3 regions of the Priestia sp. P5 genome follow, and region 1 is predicted to be linked to each of the others. Evidence: riboswitches for the same ligand, from Rfam matches in the RefSeq annotation. Region 1 holds a riboswitch; each other region holds the start of a gene.
What was found. Region 1 has a riboswitch for S-adenosylmethionine ahead of metK (methionine adenosyltransferase). Riboswitches for the same ligand answer to the same signal wherever they lie in the genome.

Region 1 (5,541 bases):
ACGATCGGTTTTTTATTAGACTCTAGGTCCGCCTAATGTTGAAATATCAGATGCTACATCATTAAAACGCTTGAAATTAGCTTTGAATTTAGCAGCAAGCTCAGTTGCTTTTTGATTATAAGCTGTTGCATCGTTCCATGCTTTAGAAGGCTGAAGCACTTCATCAGGAACTCCCGGAACATGAGTTGGAATCGATAAACCAAAAATAGCATCTGTTACTGTTTCGGTATTAGCTAGTTCTCCTTCAAGGGCTGCTTGAACCATAGATCGAGTGTAACTTAACTTCATTCGTTCGCCCACGCCGTATTCACCGCCGGTCCATCCAGTATTTACAAGGTAGACATTTACATTATGTTCATCGATTTTCTTTCCTAGCATTTCTGCATAAGTTGTTGGAGCAAGAGGTAAGAAAGGCTCACCAAAGCATGTAGAGAAAGTAGCCTGTGGCGATGTTACGCCGCGCTCTGTTCCAGCTAACTTACTAGTGTATCCGCTCAGAAAATGGTACATCGCTTGTTCTTTTGTAAGCTTGCTGATTGGAGGCAAGACGCCGAAGGCATCAGCAGTTAAAAAGACAATAGCTGTAGGGTGCCCAGCAACGCTTGGCAATACCGTATTATCAATAGAGTCAATTGAATAAGCGGCACGAGTATTCTCTGTTAAACTATTATCATTGTAATCTGCTACTTTCGTATTTTGATTTAACACTACATTTTCCAGTACGGCGCCGAAGCGAATTGCATTGAAAATTTGCGGTTCTTTTTCTTCGGAAAGCTGAATGCACTTCGCGTAGCATCCTCCTTCAATATTAAATACACCAGAGCTTGACCAACCGTGCTCGTCATCTCCGATTAAACGACGGTTTGCATCAGCAGAAAGCGTTGTTTTACCCGTTCCAGATAAACCAAAGAATAATGCAACGTCACCTTCTTCTCCTACGTTAGCAGAACAGTGCATGGATAGAATATTGTTTTGAGGAAGCAAGAAGTTCATCACTGAGAAAATAGATTTTTTCATTTCACCAGCGTATTCAGTTCCTCCAATTAGCACAATACGTCGCTCTAACGAAAGAATAATGAAGGTTTCAGAATTTGTCCCGTCTGTTTCAGGATCAGCTTTGAACGTTGGAGCTGCTACAATTGTAAACGGCTTCACATCATCATTTGTTTTTTGTTCGGCTGAAGGGCGAATGAATAACTGCTGAGCGAATAGGTTGTGCCATGCAAATTCATTAACTACTTGAATTGGTAACTGATACTTTTTATCAGCTCCAGCATATCCATTAAAAACAAAAAGTTCATCCTGCTTCTTTAAGTGGGTTAAGACTTTTTTGTATAGCGCATCGAATCGCTGAGCAGAAATTGGCTGATTGACAGGTCCCCATTCAACCGTTTTTGAAGACACAGCATCGCTTACAATAAATTTATCTAAAGGAGAGCGACCTGTATATTTCCCAGTTTCGACTGACACAGCACCTGTAGAAGTCAGCGTTCCTTCGCGTCGAGCTAGAATTTTTTCAACAAGTTGTGGAACAGATAATTGGTGTTTTGTTGTTTTTAATTGAAGCAAACCATTTAATTCGATAGACATATCAACAGTACTCATGTGCACTACCTTCCTTTTTTAGCTATTATTTATTCATTAATGTTTGAAATTTATAATTAGTATAACACATTTATTTAATTATTCTATACTATTTAACTAAAAATGTTTGTGTATTATAAAAAAATGTACGTTATACCTATTTTAGACACATGTATATGTGCTAGAAGCGAAAAAAGTGAAGCTATTTTAAGTGAAAGCCTCATTTTGATCTGTCTTATTAACCAAACTTAGTAATAATTCTTAATAAGATGTACTATTTCAGAATTTGAGTATGTTACATTAAAACCGATTCAAACATAAAGAGATGATTTCCATTTGAATGTTGTTGACAGTGAAGCGCTTTTTCATGTATTATATGTCCTTGAACGGATACTCTCTTATCCCGAGCTGGTGGAGGGACAGGCCCTATGAAACCCAGCAACCATCGTCATTTTTTTGTGTAGACGATAAGGTGCTAACCTGATGCAAGGGCACAACCTTGATCGATAAGAGTGAAAGGCTTATGTAGAATTTGATACCTTTCCTCGATACAAGGAAAGGTTTTTTTATATTTTTTAACGTGTAATGAAAATAAGGGAATGAGTACCGTATCACAATGTATCGTATTTATAAGGAGGAAAACTGATGTCAACACAACGTCGTCTGTTCACGTCAGAATCTGTTACAGAGGGACATCCCGATAAAATTTGTGACCAAATTTCTGACTCAATTCTTGATGCTATCCTAGCAAAGGATCCAAATGCTCGTGTTGCTTGTGAAACAAGCGTAACAACTGGTTTAGTTTTAGTAAGTGGTGAAATTACAACTTCTACTTACGTGGATATTCCTAAAACAGTTCGTGAAACAATTAAAGGAATTGGCTATACTCGTGCAAAATACGGATTTGATGCTGAAACTTGTGCAGTATTAACATCTATCGACGAGCAGTCAGCTGATATCGCTGCTGGTGTAGACCAGGCGTTAGAAGCACGTGAAGGTCAAATGTCAGATGAAGAAATCGAAGCAATCGGAGCTGGAGACCAAGGGTTAATGTTTGGTTATGCATGTAACGAAACAAAAGAATTAATGCCTCTTCCAATTTCATTAGCTCATAAACTTGCTCGCCGTCTAACAGAAGTACGTAAAGAAGAAATTCTTCCTTACCTTCGCCCGGATGGTAAAACACAAGTAACAGTTGAATATGATGAAAACAACAAACCTGTTCGCATCGATACAATTGTTATTTCAACTCAGCATCACCCAGAAGTAACGTTAGAGCAAATTCAACGTAACTTAAAAGAATATGTTATTAATCCAGTTGTTCCCAACGAGTTAATTGATGAAAATACAAAGTATTTCATTAACCCAACAGGACGTTTCGTAATCGGCGGTCCTCAAGGAGATGCTGGTTTAACTGGTCGTAAAATTATCGTTGATACTTACGGCGGATATGCTCGTCACGGCGGCGGTGCATTCTCTGGTAAGGACGCAACAAAAGTAGACCGTTCAGCAGCTTATGCAGCTCGTTATGTTGCGAAAAACATTGTAGCAGCTGATCTTGCTGATAAATGTGAAGTACAACTAGCATATGCAATTGGTGTTGCACAGCCAGTATCTATTTCAATTGATACATTCGGTACAGGAAAAGTTTCTGAAGAAGTACTAGTAGACGTAGTACGCAAAAACTTTGATCTACGTCCAGCAGGCATCATTAAAATGCTTGATTTACGTCGCCCAATTTATAAGCAAACAGCAGCTTACGGCCACTTTGGTCGTACGGATGTGGAGCTTCCTTGGGAGTTCACAGACAAAGCGGAAGCATTAAAAACTCAAGCTTTAGCTAAATAGTAAAAAAATCTCCGTGAAAACGGAGATTTTTTTATGCCCATTGAATACCTGCAGCAGATTTTTCTACGACACCTTCATATTCTGAAAGCAAATGCTGAAAAATGGCGTCCCATGATTGAGTAAGAGCATATTGTCTCGCTGCATGCCCAAAGTGAAGCCGCTGATGCAAATCATCGAGTAAATCTGTAATAGCCGAACTGAATTCTTCTAAGGAGTGAGGTTTGCAAAGGTAGCCGTTTCGCCCGTGCTGAACCATCTGTTTAACTCCTCCTGCATTTGCTGCCACTACAGGAGTTCCAGAAGCAAGAGACTCCAGCACAACATTTCCGAAGGTTTCTGTTTCTGAAGGAAAAACAAACAAATCAGATGATGAATAGATATGAGCAAGTTGCTTACCTTCAAGGAAGCCTGTAAATGTCATATGCTCAGATGCTTGCTGCTGCATTTGTTCTTTTAAAGGGCCGTCTCCCACAATAACCCAGTGAATTTGATGGCGGATATGATCGGGCAGAGATCGTGCAATTTTTATTAAAAAATCAGCGTTCTTTTCTTTAGCTAATCTTCCTACATACGTTAAAATGTAGGGCTTTTTAATATTATATTTAATACGAATATCAAAGCGGTCATAGTGGGGATGAAATAATCTATGATTTACTCCTCGCGCCCAAATAGCTACGTTGTGAAACCCTTGCTCTTCTAGCTGCTGTTTGGTCACTTCAGAGGGAGCGAATATTTTTTGTACAGGTTTATAAAACCATTTCATATATTTTTGCAGTGGTACACGCATTTTTTCAAGTTCATAGTGAGATAAATAATCATCAAAATTGGTATGATAAGAGCCGACAAGAGGAACACCTAATCTTTTCCCGTAATAGGAGCCGCAAAGCCCCATTGTAAAAGGAGTGGCCAAATGAATAATAGAAGGATTGAATTCCTGCAGCTGCTTTTTAATTTTTAGAACGTTTGGCAATGAAAAGCGGCTGTTTGGATAAAGAAAAAACGGCATGCTGGGCGAACGGTGAACATACGTTGAAAATGACTGATCATGAGCAAATTCTGGAGCAAATACCTGGATGGGAATTTGCTTTGATTTGACGTACTGAGTAAATTGATAAAGTGTTTTAGCAGCTCCGTTAACTTCTGGAGCAAATGTATCCGTAAATAAAGCAATTCTCATTAGTACTCCTCCTATCATTAAGTTAAAAATATGTTCAGTGAAACAGCACCTGAAAAGATGCCCAGTATCAGGCCCACCATGACATCCGTCGGATAGTGCAGACCGAGATAAATTCTTGAAATTCCTACCGTTACTGCAAGAGGCAAAAGAACAGCAGCGAAGGCTGGATAAACAATCATAAGAGGGGTAACCAACGAAAAAATAGCTGTTGTATGCCCAGATGGAAATGAATGATCTTTTAATGGATTTTCTAATACTTTTGTATGTTTTAATTGAATATAAGGTCGTTTTCTCGGATATAGTTTTTTAGCAATGGCCACAGGAATATGACTAACGGCTAGAGAAAACCCACAAGCGTAAGCGACGGATGAAGGATGCAGAAATAGCAGCAAGCACGCTATCACAATGGTAAACGTGGCTCCTCCGGCGTGAGTTAGTAAACGTAAAAATCTATTTAAGTGCTTTCGATCAAAATGTTGGTTTACGCTTTTGAATAATCGGCATTCGGCATCGTATACATACTGAATTAACTTGGCTTTCATAGAGTCGCTCCCTTTTCAATAAATACGTCTTTATTATTCAGTTTAATCTTTAATTGTGGAGGCAGTACTAAAACGATGTAAATTAATATGGAAATTTCTTTACAATTGTGGAGAGAATAGAACATGATTGGAGAGTTTGTGGAGATACTAAAGAAATTCCCTCAGTATGACTTTCTGAGGGAACGTTTCCTTTATAATGAAGAATCAGATTTCTTAATAGACTTATAATACTGCCCTTTTTCTACGTATTCTGTGCGAATGCGCTGCATATCTTTTAAATCCTCTTCTGTCAGAGTGCGGATCACTTTAGCAGGTCGGCCGAGTGCGAGAGTATTAGGCGGTATTTTTTTACCGGGAGGCACTAAGCTTCCAGCACCGATAAAAGCACCT
Region 2 (5,541 bases), on a different contig from region 1:
CGTTATTCTGAAGAGCATGAATGGGTAAAAACAGAAGGAGACGTTGTCCGCGTAGGTATTACACATTTCGCTCAAGCTGAGCTTGGAGACATCGTATTCGTTGAACTGCCAGAAGTAGGAGCAACAGTAGAAGCTGACGAGCCGTTTGGCAGCGTTGAATCAGTAAAAACAGTTTCTGAGCTTTATGCACCAATTAGCGGTGAAGTTGTAGCAGTAAACGACAACTTAAGCGATAGCCCTGAGCTTGTTAATGAATCTCCATACGAAGAAGCATGGATGATTACAATCAAACCATCCGATGCTTCTCAAGTAGACAAGCTAATGACAGCAGAGCAATACGAAGAAATGACAAACGAAGGATAATATTCCTCCATAAATTGTCTTTATGAAAAGTTTTTGACTGGACACTCTATTAGTAAACAAGCTAAAGGAGTGTCTTTTTATGTTTGAAAAACAAAAAATGGACGTTACAGATCGCGTTACAGCTAAATTTCATGACGGCGGTATGAAATTATATGTTGATAAGCAGCCAATTGGTGAAGTTAGTTACGGAACAAGCGGCAATGAATACCGTTTTGAAGAAGGATATTCGCAAGAAAATAATAAGTTCTATCAATACGCGGACGTACAAAAACAAGGTGAAACGCAAAAATATACAGACTGCGACGAAGAAGCAGGATGGTGCTAAACAGTGGCAACTGCCGCTGTTTTTCTTGTTTTATGGAAACAATATGGCCTAAACTGCCTTTTAAAAGAGTTCTTTCTTGCAAATTTCTTTTAAAAAACAGGTGAACTGTGATACATTAACGAATATTGTATAGCATAAAGAAATGATGTTACTATACAACTGACGATTATGGGTGATGAAAATGGGGCTAATTGAAATTGAAAAAGTAATTATTGTCGAAGGAAAATCAGATAAAAAGCGTATTCAAGATATCATTCGAGAACCAATTGAAATTATCTGTACAAACGGTACGATTAGTTTATCAAAGCTGGATGAAATTATTGACTGTACGTTTAACAAAGAGGTATACATACTCGTTGACTCTGATGATTCAGGGAATAAGCTGAGAAAACAATTTAAACGAGAGCTTCCGGAAGCAGAGCATCTATATATTGATAAAATGTACCGAGAGGTTGCTGCCGCCCCTAGACATCACATAGCAACAGTATTACTGAGTGCCAATATCGATGTTAATGCAGAATTTTTAACATAAAAGGAATGAGCAACATGCAAGAATGGAGTGAAAAACAGCTTGACGATCAGTTAAAAGAAGGACAAAGAGCGTTTATCTTTTTCCATACCCCTTTTTGCGGGACATGTCAGCTGGCAAAAAAAATGTTAACCGTAGCAGAAGCGATGCTGCCCGGTGTGACCATCGGAATGAGCAATTTAAATTATATGCCTTCAAAAGCAGAAGCATTTTCAATTGAAAGTGTACCTTGTTTGATTGAAGTGAAAAATGGCGAAATGGTAAAAAAACTCTATGCCTTTCATTCCATCGAGCACGTACTTGAAGAGCTTCGATAATCAAACGTTTGTTTAAAATGAAGAAATGGAACGAGAGCAAACCGTTGGGGCTGTTGAAATCTTGGGATATTATCCCAAGAACAAAATCTGTTGACAGCCTATCTGACACATGCTAAAATCACACTCATGAATGTTCATAAATGAATGAATATTTCCTAAAAACAAAATAATTGTTGCGAACTCTTATCAAGAGAGGTGGAGGGACTGAGCCCTGTGAAACCCGGCAACCGTCAGACTAACTGAAATGGTGCCAATTCCTGCAAAGCTATGCGCTTTGAAAGATGAGAGAAAGGATTAAATATCGAGCCTTTCTGTCATGCGCAGAGAGGCTTTTTTAATGGGGAAAATTGTTTTACGGCTTTTTTATCCTATAGGGCAACCTAACATAATTAAGTTTTTACTAAAGAAGGTGAAGAAATATGATTACATTAACAGGCGTTACAAAAATTTATCAGGCTAAAAGCGGTCAAGTAACAGCTGTTGATAATGTGAATCTAACCGTTAACCAAGGCGAAATTTACGGAATCATTGGTTACAGCGGAGCGGGGAAAAGTTCTTTAATTCGCTTGCTAAACGGGTTAGAAACACCAACGACAGGAACGGTCGAAGTAGCAGGTAATGATATTGGAAAAATTAAAGGCGGAAAACTCAGAAAAGCTAGACAAGAAATTAGTATGGTATTTCAGCACTTTAATATCTTGTGGTCGCGTACGGTGCGAGAAAATATTGCCTTTCCGTTAGAAATAGCAGGGATCTCAAAAGAAAAAAGAATGAAACGAGTAGACGAGCTTATCAAGCTAGTCGGGCTTGAAGGGCGTGAAAATGCTTATCCATCCCAGCTTAGCGGTGGACAGAAGCAGCGTGTTGGTATTGCTCGAGCGCTAGCCAATAACCCAAAAGTATTGCTGTGTGATGAAGCAACATCAGCGCTTGATCCTCAAACGACAGATTCCATTTTAGATCTGTTAGTAGATATTAATGAGAAGCTAGGGTTAACCATTGTACTCATTACTCATGAAATGCACGTTATTCGTAAAATTTGTCATCGAGTAGCCGTTATGGAAAATGGGGCAGTGGTAGAAGAAGGACAGGTGTTAGAAGTATTCAGAAAACCTAAGCAGCCGATTACAAAGCGATTCGTTCAACAAATTTCTGAACCAGAAGAAACGTTTGAAACAATTGAACAAGTAAAAGAGCTGTATCCAAGCGGGCAAATTATTCAGCTGACGTTTGTTGGCGGAAAAGCAGAGCAACCGCTCATTACAACGATTTTAAAACAGTTTGATGTAACGATTAATATTTTGCAAGGAAAGATTTCGCATACACAAACAGGTTCATACGGAACGTTGTTCGTTCATTTAGACGGAGAATTAACAGAAGTTGAAAAAGTCATTGCATACATTCATGAGCAGCAGGTAGAAGTGGAGGTAATGACAAATGCTTGAGAAACTATTTCCAAACGTTATTTTAGATGATTTTATTCAAGCGACAAATGAAACACTATATATGACGGCTATTTCAGTTATAGCCACGTTTGTTCTAGGTATTTTATTGGGCTTGCTTTTATTTTTAACGTCCAAAGGACAGCTTTGGCAAAACAAACCTTTATATGCCATTGTGTCAGCAGTTGTAAATATCTTTCGTTCCATTCCATTCATTATTTTAATTGTTTTACTGATTCCATTTACCAAAGCATTGGTAGGGAGTATTTTAGGCGCTAATGCAGCGTTACCTGCTTTAATTGTTGGAGCAGCACCATTTTATGCGCGTCTTGTAGAAATTGGTCTGCGCGAAATTGATAAAGGTGTTATTGAAGCTGCTAAATCAATGGGAGCAACAACAAGCACTATTATCTTTAAAGTGCTGTTACCTGAATCGCTGCCAGCGTTAATTTCTGGTTTGACGGTGACGACGATTGCGTTAGTCGGCTATACGGCAATGGCGGGTGTGATTGGAGCTGGAGGTCTTGGTAATCTTGCATATTTAGAAGGATTCCAGCGCAGTCATAATGATGTAACGCTAGCTGCTACGATCTTAATTTTGATTATTGTATTTATTATCCAACTTATTGGAGATGCGATTACTGCAAAAATTGATAAAAGATAAAGGGAGGATTATTTATTATGAAAAAATGGCTTTCGGCTATAGCATTAACATCTGCGCTAGTAGTAGGATTAGCTGCGTGTGGATCTAACAATGGATCAAAAGATGAAAAGAAAATTGTTGTGGGTGCCTCTAATACGCCTCATGCTGAAATTTTAGAACAAGCAAAACCGATTTTAGAAAAACAGGGAATCGACTTGGAAATTAAAAAATTCCAAGATTACATCTTACCGAACACAGCTCTTGCAAACAATGAAATTGATGCAAACTACTTCCAGCACGTTCCTTATATGAATTCAGTGCTAAAAGATCACAAGGGTGAAAAAGGGTATGATTTTGTAAGTGCCGGTGCCATTCACATTGAACCAATCGGTATCTACTCTAAAAAATACAAAAGCTTAAAAGATCTTCCGAAAAATGGCACAGTTATTATGCGTGATGCAGTAGCAGAGCAAGGACGTATTTTATCGATTTTTGAAAAAGCTGGCGTAATCAAATTAAAACCAGGCGTAAAGAAAACAGATGCACAAATTAAAGATATCGTAGAAAACCCGAAGAATTTAAAATTTAAAGCCGATGTTGAAGGCGGATTGCTACCTCAGATGTACAAAAATAATGAAGGTGACGCTGTTGTTATCAATGCTAACTATGCTATCGATGCTGGTTTAGATCCAGTAAAAGATCCAATCGCAGTGGAAAGCAAAGAAAATAACCCTTATGCAAACATCATTACGGTTCACAAAGGCGACGAAAATAAAGATACAGTGAAAGCTTTAGTGAAAGTTCTTCACTCTAAAGAAATTCAAGACTACATTAAAGAAAAATACAAAGGCGGAGTACTGCCGGTAAATAAATAATAGAAGAAAAGCGCTTGCCCAGTCTGGGCAAGTGCTTTTTTTGTATGTGGGAAAACGAATAACTCTTATTTTTCTCACGCATACTAACCGTGAAAACTTTACTGATGATGGGAGCTGACGTTATGCAGCAAGAAGCACGTCATTCAACTGAGCAAGCACTTCATGATTATAAAATGGGTGTTGGGAAATTTAGCGAAAAATTGCCGGAAGTAACAAAAACGTTTAATGCGTTTACTGAAGCATGTTTTGGAGAAGGTTCTCTTTCTAAAAAAGAAAAGCAGTTGATCGCGTTAGGAATCAGCGTAGTAGCTCAAGACGAGTACTGTATGATTTATCATACAAAAGGCTGCATTGATCAAGGTGCAACTGAGCAAGAAATTTTAGAAGCATGCGGAGTGTCAGCAGCATTTGGCGGAGGCGCAGCGATGAGTCAGTCCGTTACGCTTGTCCAAGAGTGTATTTCAGAACTGACTAGCCACACGCACTAAGTAAATATAACACGTAAAAAAAGCTTGTCTTAGAAGGCTCCGCAGAGTCTTTTAAGGCAACTTTTTTATGATTGAATTTAGTCTGAAAAAACGTACATAATGGTTTAAAACCTTTTGGGTCAAAAGGTTGCTATAAGTTTTCATTTGTTATAAGATTGTAATGAGAATAAAATGAGAATAATTAAAAAGATATAGGTATATCGTTTTTTACTATATACGTCTATAACTGGAGGTTTTAATATGGCAGGGTCAACTTTAACAATTAAAGATCTTCATGTTGCAATTGAAGGTAAAGAAATTTTAAAAGGTGTTAATTTAGAAGTTAAGGGCGGCGAAATCCATGCAATCATGGGACCAAACGGTACTGGTAAATCAACATTATCTTCAGCAATCATGGGACATCCTAAATACGAGGTTACACAAGGAAGCATCACGCTAGACGGCGAAGATGTACTTGAGATGGAAGTAGATGAGCGCGCTCGTGCAGGTCTATTCTTAGCTATGCAATATCCAAGTGAAATCAGCGGGGTAACAAATGCTGACTTCTTACGTTCAGCAA
Region 3 (5,541 bases), on a different contig from region 1:
GTTCACCATGACAACAAAAAACAAGAACTATTAATCAGTAATTTTGATTAATAGTTCTTGTTTAACTTTAACTAGAATACTTTTGTCCCAGTCTCTTTTCTTTATTTAATTAACGCCTTTTCTTCTAAGCTTTGAAAAACAGCATTAAAGTCTTGCTTTAAATCCTCGAATTCCTCTAACCCTACTGAAAGACGAAGAAGTGAATCAGTAATTCCTTTTTCTTCACGTACTTCTTTTGGGATACTTGCATGAGACATTGTTGCAGGATGCGTTAGAATGGATTCAACTGCACCTAGACTAACGCCAATTGAAGCTAATTTGACTCCTTGTAAAATATGTCGTGCTACTTTTTCATCCTGTACTTGGAAAGAAATCATAGCTCCGTATCCATTTGCTTGTTCTGAAATCAGTTTGTGGTCTGGATGACTTTTTAAGCCCGGGTAGTATACACGGCTCACTAGAGATTGTTCTTCAAGCCATTTTGCAAACTGCAGCGCTGTTTTTAACTGCTGATCTAAACGAACTTTTAATGTCTTAATTCCCCGAAGCAGTAAAAAACAATCCTGTGGTCCCAAGATAGCACCAAAAGCATTTTGCACAAACTTTACTTCTTCTGCTAACTTTTCATCGCTTACTACAACTAAACCGCCAATGACGTCACTGTGGCCGCTGATATATTTTGTAGCACTATGAATCACAATGTTTACACCAAGGTCAATTGGCTGCTGTAGATAAGGCGTTAAAAACGTGTTATCCACAATTGTAAGAAGATTGCGCTCCTTCGCCAAACTTGCTACTGCTTTAATATCTGTTACCTGTAAAAATGGATTTGAAGGGCTTTCGATATAAATAGCCTTCGTATCTTTTGTGATAGCTTCTTCTACTTTCTCAACCTTCGTTGTATCAACAAAAGTTGTTTTGATACCAAACTTTGAAAATAATCGTGTTAATACACGATATGTCCCGCCGTACGTATCGTGTGAAACTAAAATTTCATCCCCTGATTCAAAAATAGATAACACCGATGAGATAGCAGCCATACCTGATGAAAAAGCAAAACCAGCGTATCCATTTTCTAGCTGAGCAATGGTGTTTTCTAAAGCCTCACGAGTTGGATTTCCTGAACGAGAATAGTCATAACGGCCGTTGTTCGTCTCATCTTCTTGGTTAAATGTAGATACCTGATAAATAGGTACGTTAACCGCTCCAAAATGACCGTCAATTCCTGTATTTGCATGAATTAAGTTCGTACCAAATCTATGTTTATTATTGTTGGTATGCATCAAATGCCTCCTTCAAATCTTTAATTAAATCATCTGCGTGCTCAATTCCAACTGATAGCCGCAGTAAACAGTTTGTTACTCCGACACGATTTCGAATTTCCTCCGGAATATCAGCGTGTGTTTGACGAGCTGGGAATGTCATTAAACTTTCTACGCCTCCTAAGCTTTCTGCAAATGTAATAACTTTGACATTTTCTAAAAGTACTGACACGATGTCAGGGTGTGAGACAGCAAAAGAAATCATGCCTCCAAATCCAGTTGCTTGTTTCTTCATGATTTCATAGCCTGGATGTGTTTCAAGACCAGGGTAATACACTTTTTCCACGAGATCATGAGCAGTAAGCCAATTTGCAATTTTCAGCGCGTTTTCATTATGCTTTTCCATACGAAGCGCTAGCGTTTTAACACCGCGTAATAACAACCAGCTGTCCTGTGGCCCTAAGATTGCCCCAGCTGCATTTTGATAAAAACGAATTTTCTCTCCTAAGCTACTACATCGAGCCACTACAAGACCAGCAACTACATCATTATGACCCCCAATGTATTTGCTTGCACTATGTATTACAATATCTGCTCCAAGCTCTAAAGGACGCTGATAATAAGGGGACATGAAGGTATTGTCAACGATGGTAAGCAAATCATGCTGTTTAGCTAACGCAATTGCTTCTGGCAAATCAGTCACGTGCATCATTGGATTCGTAGGTGTTTCAATAAATAAAGCTTTCGTGTTGGGACGAAGCGCATCTTTTACTTGCTCGAGATGTGCTGTGTTGACGTACGAAACAGTAATTCCTTGCTCTGAAAAGATTTCATTTAGTACTCGGTACGTTCCTCCGTATAAATCCTCTGATACAATTAAATGATCTCCGTTTTTAAATAGTGCTAAAACTGCCATTACACCCGCCATTCCTGAAGCGAATGCTACTCCTACTTCTCCTTTTTCTAAAGCAGCAATTGCTTCTTCCAATGCTGTACGAGTAGGATTTGCCGTACGTGCATAGTCAAATCCTGTACTTTGCCCTAAAGCAGGATGAGCAAATGTTGATGCTTGGTAAATGGGTGTTGTAATAGAACCTGTTGAAGGATCACGACCTACTCCTGAACGAACTAATAAAGTTTCAATTTTCATCTATTTCTCTCCTTCACTCAAAATAAAAAACACTCTTCACAGATGGAAGAGTGTTCGTTTATACACGATTTCTCTCATCTGTTAGAACAATACTGATGTTCCACAGGAATTAGCACCGTTCAAATGAATGTTTCATTTGATGGTTGCCGGGCATCGCAGGGCCAGTCCCTCCGCCACTCTTGATAAGAGTTCTATATAATTGTTGGTGGTTAACGTTTGTTGTTACTAACTTTAATAAAGATTTTCTTTATTGTCAACATAATTTTCTAAAAAATTTAAATCATCTCATTTGTTTATTCAATATACTTGTCTTGCTAAACACATAAAAAAAAGAGACGACAGGGAGGTCTCTTTTTCTAAGGCAAGTGTACAGCTTTTACGTGAGCTAACTTCCAATACATACTTTCTCCATTTGCCGTAATTAGTTCAACAATATTATTAGAAACTTCTTTAAGTACACCAATCTTTTCTGATTGATCCCCTAAATCTAATACGACCAGTTGATTTTCATATTTTTTAAGCTGCTCTTCAAAGTTTCTGACAAAAGGTGCAGAGGCGGGCCTTACTGGGAGCTCTTTGTCACTTAAAGAATAAGGGGTTAACTCATTACTGTAAGGGGTAAGCCATTTCAAATGATGCAGAGAAACAAAGACATTTTTATACACTGGAGAATAAAACACAAGATAATCATTCAGCACGCTTGTGATATAGCCATGCAATGATTTCCCTCCCGTTACATAAATTTCAATAAATTTCCCTTTTGCCTGCTGTAAAATATTCCGATAAGAAATCCGCTGACTTTCTTCTATTAAATTCTCTTCTATTTCACGTAAAACCGTATAGTCTTCTTCCGATACTTCCCGCAAACGATGCATGTGTAAAAGAGGAATATACAAATAATCATGTCCATTATACAAAACCATAATATCTAATCCAAGATCAATAAGTCTGCCAACAAATGTCGTTTTTCCTGAAATATCTAACTCCACAATTTTATTGATATAATGATTCATACTCATTCTGATTCTCCTCCTTTTTCCTATATGATAGAAAAGGTGCTTTATAAGCACCTTTTATGTTCCATTTCATCATGCTTTCCAACGATAATTTTTCGTTTTAATAACTTTCTCAGCCGGTGTTGAAGAGCGTGAACCTGTACGTCCACCCGTGCGGCGTCCTCGAGAACGATCACCTGTGCGTCCACCCGTGCGGCGTCCTGTACGTCCACCTGTGCGGCTTCCCGTACGTTCTCCTGTACGTTCTTCTGTAGACTTCGCAGCTTCAGTCTCTCCATTTTCTTCTGTTTCTTCATTATTATTTTGATTGTTATCGTTTTGCTTAAAAGCCCCTTTTGCTCCTACACAAATGGTTTTAACGTGTCTTGGCTGTAAGCGTAATACTTGATTATTCTGCACAAGTGTAAATGTACCATTTCGGCTTTGTACTAACACGCCCTCTACAGCTTCAGGTCCTCCATTATTGATTGATACCCATTTATGAGAAAGGTGGGCAAAAAGATCGTTAAAGCTTTTGGATTTCATATATTCTGGTTCTTGGCTCACTAAGAGTTCATTTGCAGATTGATTAGCTTGATCTCCATTGTTGTTTTGATATTCACTCACACTCTTAACGTGTTCAGTATTAATATAAATGACACCGTCGTCCTCTGTGAGTAATACTATATAAGCAGATTCAAATGAACCTAAGACATCAAGAAGCTGACCTGCTTTTTTCTCAGGTCCACCTTGATTAACCTGCACATATTTAGTTTTCATTAATGATAAAGTTGTAGCAAAAGTTTTTCCTCGATATAATTCTAGTTCTTCGTTAAACCCTGTAAAGGTTTGCGCTGAATTTGACATAGTATCTTCAGTAATACTCTTTACATGCGCTAAGTTATAATATACAAGGGTATATTCTTGTTGATTATTGTTTTGATTGTTTTGATTGTTTTGGTTTTTTTGGTTGTTTTGGTTGTTATTTTCACCATTATTGTTATTATTGCTTTCTACCGCTAAAATTAAATAATCTGACTGCACGTCAACCAAATAACCTGTTTTAGATTCAGGTCCTCCACGATAAACGGTCACCACTCTTCCTGTTAGGGGTTTGAAGTGAGAAGAATAGCCTTTATCAGGCATTTGTACATTTTGGCTGCGTTTTTGGCTTGATTTTTGGCGTGGATTTTGATTTTGCCCTTGTTCTTGGCCATAGTAATAGTTACTCATTGTTTTTCCTCCTTATTAGTTATCCTTATTGGTCATTCATACTGTATATATACGTATCATGTACAGCTATTGATTTCCTGCATTTGCCTATTATTAGCAAAATCCACTGTTGCCTATAAATTGCCTATAAATCTATCTCTTTTTAAAGAGTCAAAAGGTTATTTTCAATATACGCTGTTCGTTCTTTTATAAAAGACAGCATAAATTCGGGTTCTTTATAAAATTGCTCCAAGTTATCTTTTACGTAAGGATCTTTTAATACATAAGGAGCAATATACTCATGCAGTTGATAAATGATTGGTTTCATGTATTCTATTGTGAATTGATTATTTAGAACATTGTTCATTTTTTGAATATATCGCTTTTTAATGCTGTTCACCGCCAGTAAGCGAGCTGTAAGCGTATTAAATCCTTGTGCGCGGACATAGTCTCCTTCCATTACTTTTCCATTTACATCTCTTCCCCAAGTTGCATCATAATCCCATGGAATCAGTTCGAAGCGTCCGCTTTCATGATTTAGATAGAGGGCATAGTTATGGACAAAACCGTCGTAATTCTGCATACAAATAATACCGACTAGCCAAGATAAATAGCGGTCGACGTTCAAGTACTTCTCAATATTCTGTTCGAATTCTGTATTTGTCCACGTATTAAGATTAAATATAAACTTTTCTAATTTTTCCTCATCCCCTTCTCTTACTGCTTTATCTTCATATCCAGATAACAAAGTTGTTTTCGGCCTTTTATCCAAATCGCTCATCAAAGAAAAATTAGCATCTCCGTCCACTGCATAAAATATGGATCCATCCGCTAAATTTCTTTTTTTCAAAAATAGTTCATCTACCGATTCGAGCTGAAGATATATTCCTTCATTTTTCCCATTAATCTTAAGAGTGACAAA

Region 2: it holds a riboswitch for S-adenosylmethionine, as region 1 does, so the genes downstream of both, MMB69_RS21895 (methionine ABC transporter ATP-binding protein) here and metK (methionine adenosyltransferase) in region 1, are expected to answer to the same signal.
Region 3: it holds a riboswitch for S-adenosylmethionine, as region 1 does, so the genes downstream of both, MMB69_RS20945 (trans-sulfuration enzyme family protein) here and metK (methionine adenosyltransferase) in region 1, are expected to answer to the same signal.

The regions. Positions count from the first base shown of each region.
Region 1 is NZ_JAKWFJ010000001.1:36,784-42,324, forward strand. Features, by position in the region: gene pckA (phosphoenolpyruvate carboxykinase (ATP)) at 16-1,605, opposite strand; SAM riboswitch class I at 1,980-2,097, shown strand; gene metK (methionine adenosyltransferase) at 2,230-3,432, shown strand; gene MMB69_RS00215 (glycosyltransferase family 4 protein) at 3,464-4,609, opposite strand; gene MMB69_RS00220 (phosphatase PAP2 family protein) at 4,627-5,151, opposite strand; gene MMB69_RS00225 (gamma carbonic anhydrase) at 5,343-5,541, opposite strand, start outside.
Region 2 is NZ_JAKWFJ010000003.1:61,920-67,460, reverse strand. Features, by position in the region: gene gcvH (glycine cleavage system protein GcvH) at 1-363, shown strand, start outside; gene MMB69_RS21910 (YusG family protein) at 443-688, shown strand; gene MMB69_RS21905 (toprim domain-containing protein) at 870-1,220, shown strand; gene MMB69_RS21900 (thioredoxin family protein) at 1,235-1,534, shown strand; SAM riboswitch class I at 1,715-1,822, shown strand; gene MMB69_RS21895 (methionine ABC transporter ATP-binding protein) at 1,954-2,979, shown strand; gene MMB69_RS21890 (methionine ABC transporter permease) at 2,972-3,640, shown strand; gene MMB69_RS21885 (MetQ/NlpA family ABC transporter substrate-binding protein) at 3,658-4,494, shown strand; gene MMB69_RS21880 (carboxymuconolactone decarboxylase family protein) at 4,617-4,982, shown strand; gene sufC (Fe-S cluster assembly ATPase SufC) at 5,223-5,541, shown strand, end outside.
Region 3 is NZ_JAKWFJ010000002.1:816,998-822,538, reverse strand. Features, by position in the region: gene MMB69_RS20950 (trans-sulfuration enzyme family protein) at 102-1,283, opposite strand; gene MMB69_RS20945 (trans-sulfuration enzyme family protein) at 1,267-2,412, opposite strand; SAM riboswitch class I at 2,484-2,601, opposite strand; gene MMB69_RS20940 (DUF2642 domain-containing protein) at 2,769-3,431, opposite strand; gene MMB69_RS20935 (spore coat protein) at 3,501-4,640, opposite strand; gene MMB69_RS20930 (CotH kinase family protein) at 4,783-5,541, opposite strand, start outside.